2 regions of the Clostridium felsineum DSM 794 genome follow, and region 1 is predicted to be linked to the other one. Evidence: predicted binding sites of a transcription regulator. Region 1 holds the regulator's gene; the other holds the start of a gene.
What was found. The regulator LexA, encoded in region 1, represses DNA repair genes until DNA is damaged. The targets are predictions, from matches to a motif close to CNAACANNTGTTNG.
Positions count from the first base shown of each region.

Region 1 (8,432 bases):
TTATAACAGGACCTAATATGGCTGGAAAATCTACATATATGCGTCAAGTTGGGCTTATAGTTCTTATGGCTCAAATAGGCTGTTTTGTTCCTGCCTCTTCTGCTGAAATATCAATATGTGATAAGATTTTTACTAGAATTGGTGCGTCAGATGATTTAAATGCAGGAAAAAGTACCTTTATGGTTGAAATGTGGGAAGTATCTAATATACTTAAAAATGCCACCCAAAATAGTTTGATATTGTTAGATGAAGTAGGACGTGGAACAAGTACTTATGATGGACTTAGTATTGCCTGGGCTGTTATAGAATATATCTGCAAAAGTAAAGAATTAAAATGCAAAACCCTTTTTGCAACTCATTATCATGAACTTACAAAACTTGAAGGTAAGATAGAGGGACTTAAAAACTATTCTATTGCAGTAAAAAAAGTGAATGATGATATAATTTTCCTAAGAAAAATAGTAGCAAAGGGAGCAGATGAATCTTACGGTATTGAGGTTGCTAAAATTGCAGGTCTTCCAGAAGCTGTTTTAGTACGTGCAAGAGAAATACTTAAAGATTTAGAAGAAGAAAAATCTAAAACTTCAGAAATTAAAATGGAAGTTAAAGAAGAAATTAAATCCGTTGATAAAACAGAAAAGGTTACTAAAGAAAATAAAAACGATTCTTATCAGATAGATTTTAACTATGTTGAAAAAGAAAATATTTTAAGTGAACTAAAAAATACTGAGATAATGGAAATGAATCCAATAGAATGTATGAATAAACTATATGAATTTGTAAAGCGTGCTAAAAAACTTTAGATTAAGAAGGTGAAATTTTGCGAATAAATATTTTGAGTGAAGATACCTCAAATAAAATTGCAGCTGGAGAAGTAGTAGAAAGGCCATTTTCTGTTGTAAAAGAGCTTGTAGAGAACAGTATTGATGCTGGAGCTAAAACTATTAATATTGAAATAGAAAACGGCGGAAGAACCCTTATTAAAGTCCTTGATGATGGTTACGGTATAGATAAAGATGATATAGAAAAAGCTTTTATGCCACATGCAACAAGTAAGATATCAAAGATTCAAGATATATATTCTATAAGCACCTTAGGATTTAGGGGGGAAGCACTTCCGAGTATTGCTTCTGTATCAAAAACCACACTAAAGTCTAGAACTAAAGAAAATGAATTTGGAAGAGAAATATCTATAAGTGGTGGAAGTATTGATTATGTTAAAGATTGCGGAACTAATATAGGAACAAATATTGAGGTACGTGATTTATTTTATAACGTTCCTGCAAGAGAAAAATTCTTAAAATCTACAGCAAAAGAAGCCTCTTCTATTTCAGATATAATAAATCGTTTGGCTTTAGCACATACTGATGTTTCTTTTAGATTAGTTAATAACGGTAAGAGAGTAGTTACAACGTACTCAACAGACAATTTATTAGATACTATAAGAGCCATATATGGTAAAAAAATATGTGATAATGTTATAAGCTTTGAACGTCATACAGATTTAGTATCAGTTCATGGGTATGTAGGAAATGCTGAAATAAGCCGTGGTAGTAGGAACAATCAGAGTATATTTATTAATAAGCGATATATAAAAAATAAATTAATAACTGCTGCTGTTGAAAATGCAGTTAAGTCTTTTATGATGATAAATAAGTTCCCTTTCTTCGTAATATTTTTAGATATATTTCCTGAGTTTGTAGATGTAAATGTGCATCCAACAAAATCAGAAGTAAAGTTTCAAAATGAAAGAGACATATTTAAAATTATCTTTGATACAGTACATGAAGGAATTAAAAACAGCTTAAAGGAATCTTTTAAAGTTGAAGAATTAGAAAAAGAAGAAGATAAGCTTTCTGATTTAAAGGAAGAAGTAAAGGTAAATAATTATAAAGAAGAATTAATTCAAAGAGACAATTTTAATAATGAGATACCTAAAGTACAAGTTCAAATACCCATAGATTTAAAAAGTAGCATTAAAAGTAAAAGTATTGATGAGATAGCTATAGAAAATACTAATTTTAAATCTGTAGAAAAAGATATAATAAAAGAAAACTCCCAAGAAAAAGAGAGTTATGATATAATTACTAGTAAGATGCCTAAGTTTCCTGAACTTAGAATAATAGGGCAATTTAATAATACTTATATTTTAGCCGAGAGCTTTGATCAGTTATATATAATAGATCAACATGCAGCTCATGAAAAAATACTATTTGAACGTTATAGAGAAGAAATTAAAACCAAAGGGGTTGTATCACAAATTTTAATTACTCCTTCTGTAGTAGAATTAATTCCTGAAGATTTTCTTTATTACGACGAAAATAAAGAAGTATTTAAAAGTGCTGGATTTATTATTGATTATTTTGGAGATAATACTGTTGCAATAAAAGAGGTTCCGTTATTCTTGGGAAAACCTCTTGTAAAAGATTTGTTTTTGGAAATAATTGATAATTTAAAAAACATGGGAAGTGGTGAGACAGCTGACGTTAAATATAGAAGCATTGCAACAGCTGCTTGCAAATCAGCTGTTAAAGCATATCATGAGCTTACACACGATGAAATGAAAAGTTTAGTAAGAGATTTAAGATTTGCTGAGGATCCATTTAATTGTCCACATGGACGCCCAACTATTATAAAATTAACAGTAAATGATTTTGAAAAGAAATTTAAAAGAATTCAATAGAATTAATTAAGGATGAATTTAGTATGAAAGATATACTTATCATAGCAGGACCTACAGCAGTAGGAAAAACTGATATATCAATAAAATTAGCCAAAAAAATAAATGGGGAAATTATATCTGCGGACTCAATGCAAATATATAAGCATATGGATATAGGTTCTGCTAAAGTCTCAAAAGAGGAAATGAAAGGGGTTAAACATCATCTAATAGATATAGTTGAACCCTCTGAAGATTTCAGTGTTGCAAGCTTTAAAGAAAAAGCTCAAAACGCTATAGATGATATAACAAGTAGAAAAAAATATCCTATAATTGTTGGTGGTACGGGTCTATATATAAATTCTTTAATATGTAATTATGATTTTACTGGAGCATATAAAGACGAAAAATATAGAGAACACCTACAATCTATTGCACAAGATAAGGGTAAGGAATATATTCACGAAAAACTTAAGGATATAGACATAGATTCATATAGAAAATTATATCCAAATGATTTAAAGAGAGTAATAAGGGCACTAGAGGTATATAAAATAACAGGAAAAACTATAAGCGAACTAAATAGTAACGTAGATTTATACGATATACCTTATAACATTCATTATTTTATATTAAATATGAACAGAGAAAAATTATATGAAAGAATAAATTTAAGAGTAGACATTATGATTAAAAATGGTCTTGTTGATGAAGTTATAAAATTAAGGGATATGGGATATAATTCAAATATGCAATCTATGAAGGGAATAGGGTACAAAGAAATACTTTCTTATCTTGAAGGTTATATTTCCTTTGACGAAGCAATAGACCTTATCAAGAAGGGAAGTAGGCACTATGCAAAAAGGCAGCTTACTTGGTTTAGAAAAGATAAGAGGGCTATTTGGATAGACAAAGACCGATATAAAAATGATGATGATATAGTTTTTAAAATTCTATCTTCTATGGAAGAAATTTAAAAGGATTTTAAAGTTTTTTATAGAATATTAATTATGTAAAATAAACGGAGGGTGAGTATCATGAATAACAAGTCAACAAATAATTTGCAGGATATATTTTTAAATAGTGCAAGAAAGAATAAAATACCTGTTGCAATTCATCTTACAAATGGATTTCAAATGAGAGGTAATGTTAAGGGATTTGATAGTTTTACGGTAATACTTGAAAGTGATGGAAAACAAATGATGATATATAAGCATGCAGTATCTACTATAACTCCTTTAAGGCCAATATTGTTTAATCAGCCACAACAGGATGAAGAATAAATTATAGAGAAAGTAGGCAAGTTTTTTGATTGCCTCTTTTTTGAGTGTGTAATTAAAAACTTGTCTTAACCAGGAGGAATACGAAGTTTATGCTAGAATTTACAAAAAAAGCACTTGTGAATAAGTACAAAATTAATGAAAAAGTATTAGATTTATATGAAAAAGCATTAGATGATGTGGAAAAAGAATTTAAATATTATGATGAAATTAGAGAAGGTAATCAACTTAAAGTCTTAGCTGCCTTTCAAGAAGAAAGAATAAGTGAATCACATTTTACTAATTCTAGTGGATACGGTTATAATGATATAGGTAGAGATTCACTTGATAAAGTGTATGCCAATATATTTAACGCTGAAAGCGCATTCGTAAGACCTCATTTTGTTAATGGAACACACGCTATAGGTGCAGCTCTATTTGGAAATTTACGTCCTAATGATACTATGATGTCTATTTGTGGTATGCCTTATGATACTCTTCACGATATAATAGGAATGGATGATAGCAAAAAGGTAGGTTCACTTAGAGAATTTGGTGTTAAATACAAAATGGTGGATTTAAAAGACGGTAAGGTTGATATAACATCCGTTAAAGAAGAACTAAAAAAAGACAGTAGTATAAAGTTAGTTCATATACAACGTTCTACAGGATATGGATGGAGAAAATCTCTAAGAATAAATGAAATAGAAGAAATAATTAAAGAAATAAAGAGCGTTAAAGAAAACGTGATAGTTTTTGTTGATAACTGCTATGGTGAATTTATAGAAGAAAAAGAACCTACAGATGTTGGAGCTGATATAATAGCAGGTTCCTTAATAAAAAATATTGGAGGAGGAATAGCTACAACAGGTGGATACATAGTAGGAAAAGAGAAATATGTAGAGCAAGCTACATTTAGAGTTACAGTTCCAGGAATAGGGGGAGAGTGTGGCTCTACATTTGGAGTTATGAGACAGCTTTATGAAGGACTCTTTATGGCTCCACATGTTGCTATTGAAGCTGTCAAAGGTGCTGTGTTTTGTGCTAGAATAATGGAACTTGCAGGTTTTGAAGTTCTTCCTAAATATAATGATAAGAGAACAGATATAATACAAGCTATTAAGTTTAATGATGAGAAAAAATTAATTGATTTTATAAAGGGAATCCAATATGCATCGCCTATAGATTCTTTTGTACAATGTGAACCATGGGATATGCCCGGATATGAAGATAAAGTTATAATGGCAGCAGGTACTTTTGTACAAGGCGCTTCAATAGAATTATCTGCAGATGCTCCTATAAGAGAACCATATATAGGTTATCTTCAAGGAGGATTAACTTTTGACCATGCAAAGTTAGGTGTGCTTATATCTCTTTCCAAATTAATAAATTAAAAATAAGTGGCTTTCAATGAAAGTCACTTATTTTTAATATCTTCTGTATATACCTACTAATTTACCTATTACTTCACAATTGTCAACTATAATAGGTTCCATAGTATGATTTTCTGGTTGAAGCCTTATTTGATTCTTTTCTTTAAAAAATCTTTTTATGGTTGCATCATTTTCTATTAAAGCTACTACTATATCACCATTTTGAGCATAATTTGTTTTTTCTATAATGGCTAAATCATCTTCATATATACCAGCTTCAATCATACTATTTCCACTAATTTTTAATATAAAAAGCTCATTTGTGTTTTTTACAAAATTTAATGGAATAGTGAGATAATCTTCTATATTTTCAACAGCAAGAATAGGCTGACCCGCTTGAACCTTACCTACTATAGGAATATCAATCATTTCCCTTTTTGATATAGGATCCTTTATAAGCTCTATAGCTCTAGGTTTAGTAGGATCACGTCTTATAAGACCTTTTTTTTCAAGTCTTGAAAGGTGACCATGTACTGTAGAAGTTGAACTCAAACCAACTTTTGCACAGATTTCCCTAACAGAAGGTGGATATCCTTTATCTAGAACTTCTTGCCTTATGAATTCATATATTTCACTTTGAACGTCTCTTGTTTTATCAGCAGCCAATTTACACACCCCGCAAGAATTTTAATATACTAATTATTAAATTAAATTATAGCATAATATATATAACTATGCAAACTTATGTTCTGTTTTTCAACAAACTAAAAATTTTATATTAGTTATTGAAATGAAATAGAATATTTGATACAATATACTGTATTGTATAAAAACTCTAAAGAAGGGTAGTTTTTTATGGATAAGATTTGTATATTAGATGAAAATAAACCATGTACTAATTGTGGTGAATGTGACAAGTGTGATTTGGATCCAAATAAGGTATGCAACAATTGTGGTAAATGTCTTAATCCAGACAATGTAAATACAAGGTCTATACTAATTGACAATGTCATAGATGATGAGACACCAGTTAGTGCTGAGATAGTAGGAGAAAATGATGAAATTTTGCATGATTATGATGATGATTATATAGAAGAAAATGATGAACATGAAGAGCTTGAATTTGAATTTATAGACGATATAGACGGATTGAATGACATCTTAAACAATGAAGACAAAAGAAATAAGTATATAAACGAAACATCACCAGGTATATTTACCTTAAAAAAGGATAAGTTGAATAGATAAAAACTAGAGGAGGGTAATTGTAATTTACCTTCTTCTAGTTTTTATAAGTTTACATAATAGTTATTATGTAATTATTTTATAGTATTAAGCGGATTTGATTTTACTGCTTTCCTTAAATTTTCATCATCTATATGAGTATAAATTTGAGTGGTAGATACACTTTCGTGGCCTAGTATTTGCTGGAGACTTCTAATATCCACATTTCCATACTTATACATTAAAGTAGCAGCAGTATGCCTTAATTTGTGAGGGGTAAGCTTTTCGTAATTTAAATTTGCATTTTTAGCATACTTTTTTACCATGAGTTCTATAGTTCGCTGATTTATTCTACCAAGTTTTCTGCTTATAAAAAGAGCATCTTTGTCATTTTCTTTTATAAGTGCAGCTTTTTTATTTCTTACAGGCAAATAATTTTCTATGGTTTTTATACACATTTCGTTTAAATAAATGGTTCTTTCCTTATTTCCTTTTCCCCGAATAGTTAAAGTATCTCCCTTTATTTTGGAAATATCAATGCTAACTAATTCCGATAGCCTAAGACCGCAATTTAAAAACAAAGTCATTATGCAATAATCTCTTTCTTTAAAAGGTCCATCTATAACATTTAAAAGAGCTTCACTTTCTTCAAGTGTTAAGTATATAGGATTTCTTTTAGGTATACTAGGTGATTCTAATTCCAAAGTAGGGTTTTCTTTTATTAATTTAACTTTTCCCGAAAGGTACTTAAAAAAAGATCTTAGTGCAGCTATTTTTCTTGCTCTGGCATAAGTACCGTTGTTTCTAAATTCCTCAGCAAAACTCAAAAATGCGAATAAATCCTCTAAAGAGATGGACTTCAAAAAATCTCCATCTATATCGCTAATTACAACATCTTCAAAATCCTCATTTTGAGATAGACCACGATATAGTTTTAAAAATCTAAAAAATAGAATCAAGTCTATTTTATAGTTATAAATAGTTTTTTCGGATTTACCTCTAATAGTTCTTAGATAATTTAAAAAGTTGTTTAAAGATACTGGTAAGAGTGGATCGTTTATCTGTTTCAATGAATATTTCATAAAAAACCTCCTTTACTTCGTCAAATTCCTATTTTACGAATAAATATTCTACAAAAGGGGGGCGAAATCCTTCTTTTTATAGTTACTTTTTTAATGTAAAATTTAAAAATACTTTTTGTAAAATCATAATTATGTACATATATAAAAATCTATTTCAAAAAAGCCTTAAAAAAACTCAAATATATGTTTAGAAAACTTTCTCACTCCTACCCATTTTATTGATAATCAAGTGAAAGCTATTATCAACTACCTATGTTTAGGGGTTCTACTTTACTGGAAATTAAAAAAATAAAAACTGGTAAAAATAAATCAAATTATTTTTACCAGTTTTGTTTTATTTTCCTGACACGGATATTTCTTTCACTACAATACTAGGGCTTCCAAAGTTTCCTGTGGAATTTGGAGGATAAAATTCAAGGTCATTTGCAGCCTCTTCTATATTTTTTAGCAAAGTGTAAAAATTTCCTGAAATAGTTATCTGCTCAACAGCTTTTGTTAATTTTCCTTTTTCTATAAGCGTTCCTTTAGCAGAAAGAGAAAAATCACCAGTTTCAACATTAGCTCCTGAATGTGTTCCTTGAAGGTCATTTATAAGAATACCATCCCCTACGTTATTTACTATTTCGTCAAAGTCTTTATTCCCTTTTTCTATATAAAGATTAGTTGGGGAAACACCTATGGATGATGAGTATTTTGTTTTTGATGCATTTCCTGTGCTAACAGTATTATCTTCCTCTGCTGATTTTATATTATGAAATAGACCTTTTAAAACTCCATTTTCTATAATGGTGTTTTCTTTTGTTGCTACTCCTTCCGCATCAAAAGGTTTTGAGTT
Region 1 is NZ_CP096980.1:2,440,403-2,448,834, reverse strand. Features, by position in the region: gene mutS (DNA mismatch repair protein MutS) at 1-803, shown strand, start outside; gene mutL (DNA mismatch repair endonuclease MutL) at 821-2,683, shown strand; gene miaA (tRNA (adenosine(37)-N6)-dimethylallyltransferase MiaA) at 2,707-3,636, shown strand; gene hfq (RNA chaperone Hfq) at 3,697-3,942, shown strand; gene CLFE_RS11525 (methionine gamma-lyase family protein) at 4,032-5,312, shown strand; gene lexA (transcriptional repressor LexA) at 5,346-5,957, opposite strand; gene CLFE_RS11515 (hypothetical protein) at 6,147-6,539, shown strand; gene CLFE_RS11510 (tyrosine recombinase XerC) at 6,611-7,597, opposite strand; gene CLFE_RS11505 (TldD/PmbA family protein) at 7,932-8,432, opposite strand, start outside.

Region 2 (8,432 bases), 1.9 Mb from region 1:
TTTTCCTCAATATCATCTCTCTCAATATAATCGGCCTCTTCAACGTGTGCCATAATTAATTATCCTCCCTCAACTTAACCTATCCCGACTTAATTATTATATACTTGTACTCATTCAAATGATACTACATTTTCTAGTGCCATAAAAGGAATTATGTGATTCTTAACAAATACATCAATATTTTTTTATATATCGTTAATATTTTTCGTACTTAATTTAGCAAAACTTGACTTATAAAATATGCTATTATTGTTATATACATTTTTTTATTGGGAGGTATTTGTAATGAAAGTATTACTTATAAATGGAAGTCCACATGCTAATGGCTGTACTTACACTGCTTTAAGTGAGGTGGCAAAAGCTTTAGAGGAAGAAAATATAGAAACAGAAATTTTCCATATAGGAACTGATGCTATAAGAGGCTGCATCGGCTGTGGTGGTTGTTCAAAGCAAGCTTCTTTTAAATGCGTCTTTGATGATGATACTTTAAATGCCGGTCTTGAGAAGGCACAAAATGCAGATGGGTTTATATTTGGTTCACCAGTACACTATGCTGCTGCTTCTGGTTCAATTACTTCTTTTCTTGATAGATTCTTCTATGCTGGTGGTAATAGCCTTGCATTCAAGCCAGGTGCTGCTGTTGTAAGCTGTAGACGTGGTGGTGCTACCGCTGCTTTTGATCAATTAAATAAGTATTTCACTTTTGCTAATATGCCTATAGTATCAGCTCAATACTGGAATATGGTACATGGTAATACACCAGATGAAGTAAAACAGGATCTTGAGGGTCTTCAAAACATGAGAACTCTTGGCAAAAACATGGCATGGCTTTTAAAGAGCATAGAGGCTGGAAAAACTGCCGGAATAAACTTACCTAAGATAGAGCCAAGAATAAAAACAAACTATATACGTTAATTTACAAACAAAGCATTAAAACTAATTTAGCTTTAATGCTTTTATGTTAGTATGAAAGTTGGTGTTATACTTGAAAATTAAAAAGGGCACATTAAAAGATATTACTCTCATAATGGACATAATAAATAATGCTATTGTTGACATGGAATCAGAAGGAATATATCAATGGGATAGATTTTATCCAGATGAAAGTGTAATAAATGATGATATTAATAGTAAAAATCTCTATGTTTACACTGACGAAAATATAATTAAAGCTTTCTTAGTGTTAAATGAAATTCAAGACACAGAATACAACTCTATTAATTGGAAACACCAAAAAGGTAAACAATTAGTTGTTCATAGATTATGTGTTGATCCTAAATTTAAAGGAAAAGGTATTGCTACAGCTCTTATAAAATACGCCGAAAGCTTTGCTAAGGAAAAGGGCTATGACTCAATACGCTTAGACTGCTTTTCTAAAAATTCATATGCATGTAATCTCTATAGAAAAAATAACTACATTGAAAGAGGTATAATGACCATTAGAGTAGGTGATTTTTTCTGCTTTGAAAAGGCATTATAAAAGTGAAAGGAAGTGAAAACTTTAGTATATGCTAAAGGAATATATGATAAATAAAAATACGAAAATAGGATTCATTGGAACCGGAGTAATGGGACGTGGCATGGTTCAAAATCTACTAAAGGGCGGCTATTCTGTTTATATTTATAACAGGACTAAGGAAAAAGCACTACCCCTAATAGAAAAAGGAGCTATTCTTAAAAACTCTATAAAAGAGCTTTCCAAAGAATGCGGTGTTGTAATAACAATGGTAGGTTATCCAAGTGACGTTGAAGAGGTATACCTTAATGACGAGGGTATACTAAATAATATTAAACCTAAAAGCTATGTTGTAGACATGACAACCTCAAAACCATCCTTAGCAAAAAAGATATACTCTAAAGCAAAGGAAAACGATATTTTTTCACTTGATGCTCCTGTTTCTGGTGGAGATATAGGTGCTGCCGAGGGCACTCTATCCATAATGGTTGGTGGAGACAAAGAGGCTTTTGATGCTTTAATGCCTATATTTCAACTTATGGGAAAAAATATAGTACTTCAAGGATCAGCTGGCTCAGGACAACATACAAAAATGTGCAATCAAATCGCTATAGCTTCTAACATTATGGGCGTATGCGAGGCTTTATCCTATGCTAAAAAATCCGGACTTGATGCAGAAACGGTTTTAAAATCTATTGGTGCTGGTGGGGCTGCAAGTTGGCAATTAAGTGCTTATGCTCCAAGAATACTAAAAGGAGATTTCAAGCCTGGTTTTTATATAAAACATTTTGTTAAAGACATGAAGATTGCTTTAGAAGAAGCATCCGAAATGGGTTTAAAAACTCCTGCTTTAGAACTGTCTAAAAAGCTGTACGATAAACTTATAGCTGATGGACAAGAAGATTTAGGTACTCAAGCTCTTTATAATTTATATAAATAGGCTTAAACAAAAAGGTTTTTCACATACAGCTTGTGGAAAACCTTACTATCCCCTTTACACGAACATACGTTTGGTGATATAATAAATTAAAAAATTATGGGGGATGTTTTCTGTGGATGTATTTGAAAAACTTCAAATTTTAACTGATGCTGCAAAATATGATGCTGCTTGTACTTCAAGCGGAGCACAAAGGAAATCAAAGAAAGGCGGCATTGGGAGCGCTGAGGCTTGTGGGATATGCCACAGCTTTGCAGGCGATGGAAGATGTATTTCCCTTTTAAAGGTTCTTATGTCTAATGCCTGTATTTACGATTGTCAGTACTGCGTAAATAGAATTTCAAACGATACTCCTCGTGCGTCCTTTACACCACGTGAGCTTGCAGATCTCACCATGAACTTTTACAGACGAAATTATATAGAAGGACTTTTTTTAAGTTCTGGTGTAATGAAAAATCCTGATTACACCTGTGAGCAAATGATTGAGGTTTTAAGGATTCTAAGATATGAATATAACTTTTACGGATACATACACGCAAAAGCTATCCCTGGTGCTGACGATTATTTAATTGAAAAACTAGGCATGCTTTGCGATAGAATGAGTGTTAACATAGAGCTTCCCTCTCAAAAGAGTTTAAAGCTTCTTGCTCCAAATAAGTCCAAACATTCCATTTTAAAACCTATGGGTTATATTAAAAATAAAATAAGCGAAAACACTAAAGATATAGTACGTTATAAAAGCGCTCCAAAATTTGTTCCAGCAGGTCAAAGCACTCAAATGATTATTGGCGCAACACCTGATACTGACTTTCAAATTTTAAATCTTACTGAAAGCCTCTATAACAGCTACAAGCTAAAGAGAGTTTTTTTCTCTGCTTATATGCCAGTTGCATCAAATCCCCTTCTGCCATCAGTGGATACAAAGCCACCTCTTCTGCGTGAGCATAGACTTTATCAGGCAGATTGGCTTTTAAGATTTTATGGTTTTAAAGCAAATGAACTTCTTGATAATAGAAATCAAAGCTTTCATCCCTATATAGATCCCAAATGTAATTGGGCACTTAACCATATGGAATTTTTCCCTGTAGATGTTAACAGAGCTCCCTTTAAGGTTCTACTTAGAGTTCCTGGTATAGGTGTTAATAGTGCTAGAAGAATCATTATGGCTAGAAGAACTGTAAATTTAAATTTCACTGGTCTAAAAAAGTTGGGGGTAGTTTTAAAAAGAGCACAATACTTTATAACCTGCAGTGGAAAAAGTATGGATGGTATTAAAATTTCACAGGATTCTGTACTTAGAGCTCTACTCTCGGAAAAATCACTGGATATGTATAAAAATAATGTTCCCCTTGAAACACAATATGAACAGTTATCTTTTTTTGATAATAATACTCTCTTAAAGGAGGAAATTCAAAAATGCTTGACAGGCCAAATTTAATATATTACTATGATGGAAGCTTTGAAGGCTTAATGTGCTGCGTTTTTGAAAGCTACATAAAAAATGAGCTTCCAGTAACCATCTTATTAAACGACAAATCTCAAATGACCTTATTTATGTCAAAGGAAATAGAAACTGACTCAAAGAACGCATTACGAGTAATAAAATCCATTCCGAGTAAAATGGGAAAAGCTGCTTTTGACTTCATAAAAAGAGCTTTTTTAACATGCCTTATAGATAAAGAAATAAATATATTACTTTTTATGAGACTTGGATATAAACATGGTTCTAAAATCATGAGTATGCTTTCTAATGATGTTGTTAATGCTCTCTTTAAAGCTGTAACTCATTTAGATAAAGAAAGTCATCTTTTTAAAGGCTTTATAAGATTTTCTGCTTTTAAAGATGGCTTAGTTTCAGAGATAGAACCTAAAAATTATGTACTTCCACTTTTAATTGAGCATTTCGCTAATCGATACCCTGAAGAGCATTTTTTAATTCACGATAAGACTCATAATATGGCTCTTATATATGAACCTTATAAAGCTTCGATCCTACCTGTAGAAAATATGAAGCTTCCTTGTTTAACTGAAGATGAAAAACACTTTAGAAAGCTTTGGACACATTACTATAAAACCGTTGAGGTTGAAGGCAGACATAATCCCAAATGCCGTATGACTCATATGCCTAAAAGATATTGGAGGTACTTAACAGAATTCCAGACATACTAAACTATTATTTTTATCTTGACTTTTATTTTTAAATAGTTTAATCTTATATAGACCAGTCATTATAATTAGAAGGTGATTTATTATGAAACAAAAAAATGATTCCAGAGAAAAAATTTTAATAGCCGCAGCTGAACTTTTCCAAACGAAAGGCTTCAATGCTACTGGTTTAAATGAAATTTTAAAGGAAAGTGGTTCGCCTAAAGGATCACTATACTATTACTTTCCAAAAGGAAAAGAAGAACTAGCTTTAGAGGCTATAAAGCTTTCTACTCATAATATAAAAGGCAATTTAAAAAAGGATATGTTAGAATACAAAAATCCTATTAAGGCTGTTCAAGCGGTTGTTAATCATATAATAGAGGATTTAAAAAGAGATGGCAAACCAAAAGATATCTCACTAAGCCTTTTATCTCTAGAAACTTATTCATCAAGTGAAGTTTTAAAAGAAGCTTGCCGAACATCTTTTATAGAATTGCAACAAATTTATTCTAATAAGTTAACTCAAAATGGAATTAGTGAAGAAGATGCAGCGTTTTTAAGTATGACTATACTTACTTTACTAGAGGGTTCCATTACGGTATCCCTAACTCAAAAAAATCAAGAGGCCCTTTTTAATTTAAATAAACAAATAGATTTATTACTAAGTCCTTATTTATAAATTTAAATAAGGTATATTTTTTCAACATTTTTATATAGACTGGTCTAAATAAGAAAAAGGAGATTATTTTTTCATGGAAGCAAAACAATTAAATTCAGAAAACACCCCAAAATATAATGTAAAAGCAATTATGTTTACACTCTTACTTGCAGGTTTTTTATCCCTATTTAATGAAACAATACTAAACGTAGCATTTCCAACTCTAATGAAGGAAATGCATGTTAGTGCAATAACCGTTCAATGGTTAATAACTGCCAATGTTTTAGTAGTTGGAATTCTTGTTCCAGTTACAGCTTTTTTACTTCATACCTTCACTACAAAACAGTTGTATTTAGCATCTATAACATTTCTTTTACTTGGAACTATATGTGCTATATTTTCAACATCATTTACTGCACTACTAATTTCAAGAATAATTCAAGCCTTTGGAACAGGTTTAATAGTTCCACTAATGATGAATTCTTCATTAGCTATAACCCCTCCTGAAAAACATGGTTCAATTATGGGGTTATGTGTATCTATACTTACTTTAGGACCTGCTTTAGGACCTACTGCCTCTGGAATACTTCTTCAATATTTTAGTTGGCACTCTTTATTCATTGTATTGGTTCCACTTTTAATCCTTTGTATAATCTTAGGGATAGTCTTTCTTGAAAATACTTCGGAAATAACAAAACCAAAAATTGATTATTTATCTATTATATTATCAACTATAGCTTTCGCTGGAATAATATATTCAATAAGTTCACTTAGTACCTCTAAGTTATCAACTTCTTTAATTATACTTGCAATCGGAATAATAGCTTTAATAATTTATGTTAGACGTCAATTAACTTTAAGTACACCAATACTTGAATTACGCCCTTTTAAAAATCCCGTATTCACCGTTGGAGTACTATTAATTGCATTTGTACAATCTTTCCAATTTTCAGCAAATGTAATACTTCCAACTCTACTTCAAAATGGATTAAAAACTTCAACCTTTACCTCTGCACTTGTTTTATTGCCAGCCATCCTTGTTTCAGCTATATGTACACCATTTGTTGGAAAGGTTTTTGATAAAATAGGTGGAAAAGTATTAATACCTCTTGGTTTTGCTATAATATGCGGATTTACTTTTGTATTATCAAGAGCTTCACTTACAACCTCTGTTTTAAGTATAACCTTACTATATTGCTGCATAATGTTTGGACAATCGTTAACTATGTCAACTAGTCAAACAACTTCTTTAAGTGTTCTTGAAAACAAGACTCGTGCAGATGGTGTTGCAATAGTAAATACAGCTATGCAGCTTGCTGGAGCTTTAGGTTCTTCTGTATATGTTGGAGTTATGACAGCTTTCCAAACAAAATATTTAAACAGCCATTCAGGGAAATCTACTGAAGCTTTATATAACGGCTTTAATCATGCCATATTTATAGCAGCAATTGTATTATTTATTGGCTTCTTGTTTTCTTTATACTTATCTAGTAAATCAAAAAAAGCTAACTAAACAATGTTATCGCATAATTTAAAAGTGTAAAAGGTTCTTAAGAATATATAATAATGAAGTAAAAAACTGGTATATTCCATTAAAAAAATCAGAAAAGCAAGAACTACACATAGAAATACATGAGTTATGGAGCATTATAATAATAGTTAGACAGCACGGGGACGGCCAATATTTATCCGTCCCCTTATATTTACCAAGTCACTCTAGGATAGTTAGCTATATAAACATGTACATCACCTACAGCTACAACAATAGCAACCCTATGATACTTAAGTGTTTTAGATATTTGTAGAGCTTTTATCAGTAACAATCTAGCCTATCTATCTAAAAACTCATTCCTTATATTGTCCTCTGAATTTAATAATACATCTAATTACTTATCGCACTTTTTTAAATAATTATGGTACACAACTCATATTGAAGGTAAATATATGTTTTATGGGAGAATTAGAGCTGATAAAATTAACATGTTAATATGTTAGAGAGTAAAACGTGAAAAATCAATGATATGAATTTTTTCTTGACCAAACGTTCTAGAAATGCTAGTATACTATCATAGGAGGAAATGCAATGGGACGAAGTAAAGAATTTGAAGAAAATGAAGTTTTGCAAAGAGCCATGGAATTATTTTGGATGCAAGGTTATGAAAAAACTTCTATGAATGATCTTGTAAAGCATATGGGAATACATCGCAAAAGCTTATATGATACCTTTGGTGATAAGCATTCACTATATCTAAAAGTGATCGACCGCTACGCAAAATATAGTACAGACAAACTAAACGCTGAAAAACTGAAATCAAAAACTGCGTATCAGACTATTCAATATATATTTGATTACATTATTGAAGGAAATAAGGATAAACATTGGGGATGTCTGTTTGTAAATGCAGCAACTGAGATGGGCCCCTGGGATAAAGAGGTAGAGGAAAAGACATCAGAATCGTTCAAAAAAGTAGAAGATTTTATAGCTAGGATTGTACGGGAAGGACAGGAGGCAGGTGAGTTCTCCAGCAATTATGATGCAGAAATTTTAGGCGAAATTTTACACAATACACTACTTGGGTTACGTGTACTCGTAAGAACGTCGGCAAGTAAAGAAAAAATGCATCGTATTGAAAATTTTTTTCTAAATTTGTTAAGTGACTAATTTTTTTTACGCAAATTAGAACGTTCATTCTAGAATATAAATATAAATTCTGTAAAATAAACTTATCCCTGCAGGTCATTAATTAGATAACCAAGCTTATTGACCGCTGAGCAGCCGCCCACAGAAGACCTGGAGAATATATTTCATGCACAAAATGCGTTGAAATTGAAACAGAATGTATCTTTAATAAATAAAGCGATAGGAGGGTATTCATCATGAAAGCAGCACAGATTACGAAATATTCAAAAAAAATTACAGCAGAAATTAACGACATTCCAATTCCGGAAATTGGTGATACTGATGTTTTAGTGAAGGTTAAAGTTGCTGCAGTCAATCCATTAGAAATGCTTATTATAACTGGAAGCGTAAAACTGATACAGGATTATAAATTCCCTTTGACACTTGGCAACGAACTTACCGGTGTGATTGAAAAAATAGGTGAAAGTGTCCAGGGCTTTAAGGTGGGAGATGCCATATATTCGCGCTTACCATTAACAAAAATCGGAGCTTTTGCCGAATATGCGGCAATCAGTGCAGATGCTATCGGGCATTTACCGTCTAATCTTGATTT
Region 2 is NZ_CP096980.1:521,518-529,949, reverse strand. Features, by position in the region: gene CLFE_RS02585 (GTP pyrophosphokinase) at 1-53, opposite strand, end outside; gene CLFE_RS02580 (flavodoxin family protein) at 286-915, shown strand; gene CLFE_RS02575 (GNAT family N-acetyltransferase) at 977-1,480, shown strand; gene CLFE_RS02570 (NAD(P)-dependent oxidoreductase) at 1,524-2,396, shown strand; gene CLFE_RS02565 (putative DNA modification/repair radical SAM protein) at 2,509-3,831, shown strand; gene CLFE_RS02560 (TIGR03915 family putative DNA repair protein) at 3,810-4,562, shown strand; gene CLFE_RS02555 (TetR/AcrR family transcriptional regulator) at 4,645-5,220, shown strand; gene CLFE_RS02550 (MDR family MFS transporter) at 5,294-6,712, shown strand; gene CLFE_RS02545 (TetR/AcrR family transcriptional regulator) at 7,283-7,861, shown strand; gene CLFE_RS02540 (NADP-dependent oxidoreductase) at 8,077-8,432, shown strand, end outside.
Region 2: the regulator LexA is predicted to act here: its motif matches at 2,456-2,469, upstream of CLFE_RS02565 (putative DNA modification/repair radical SAM protein).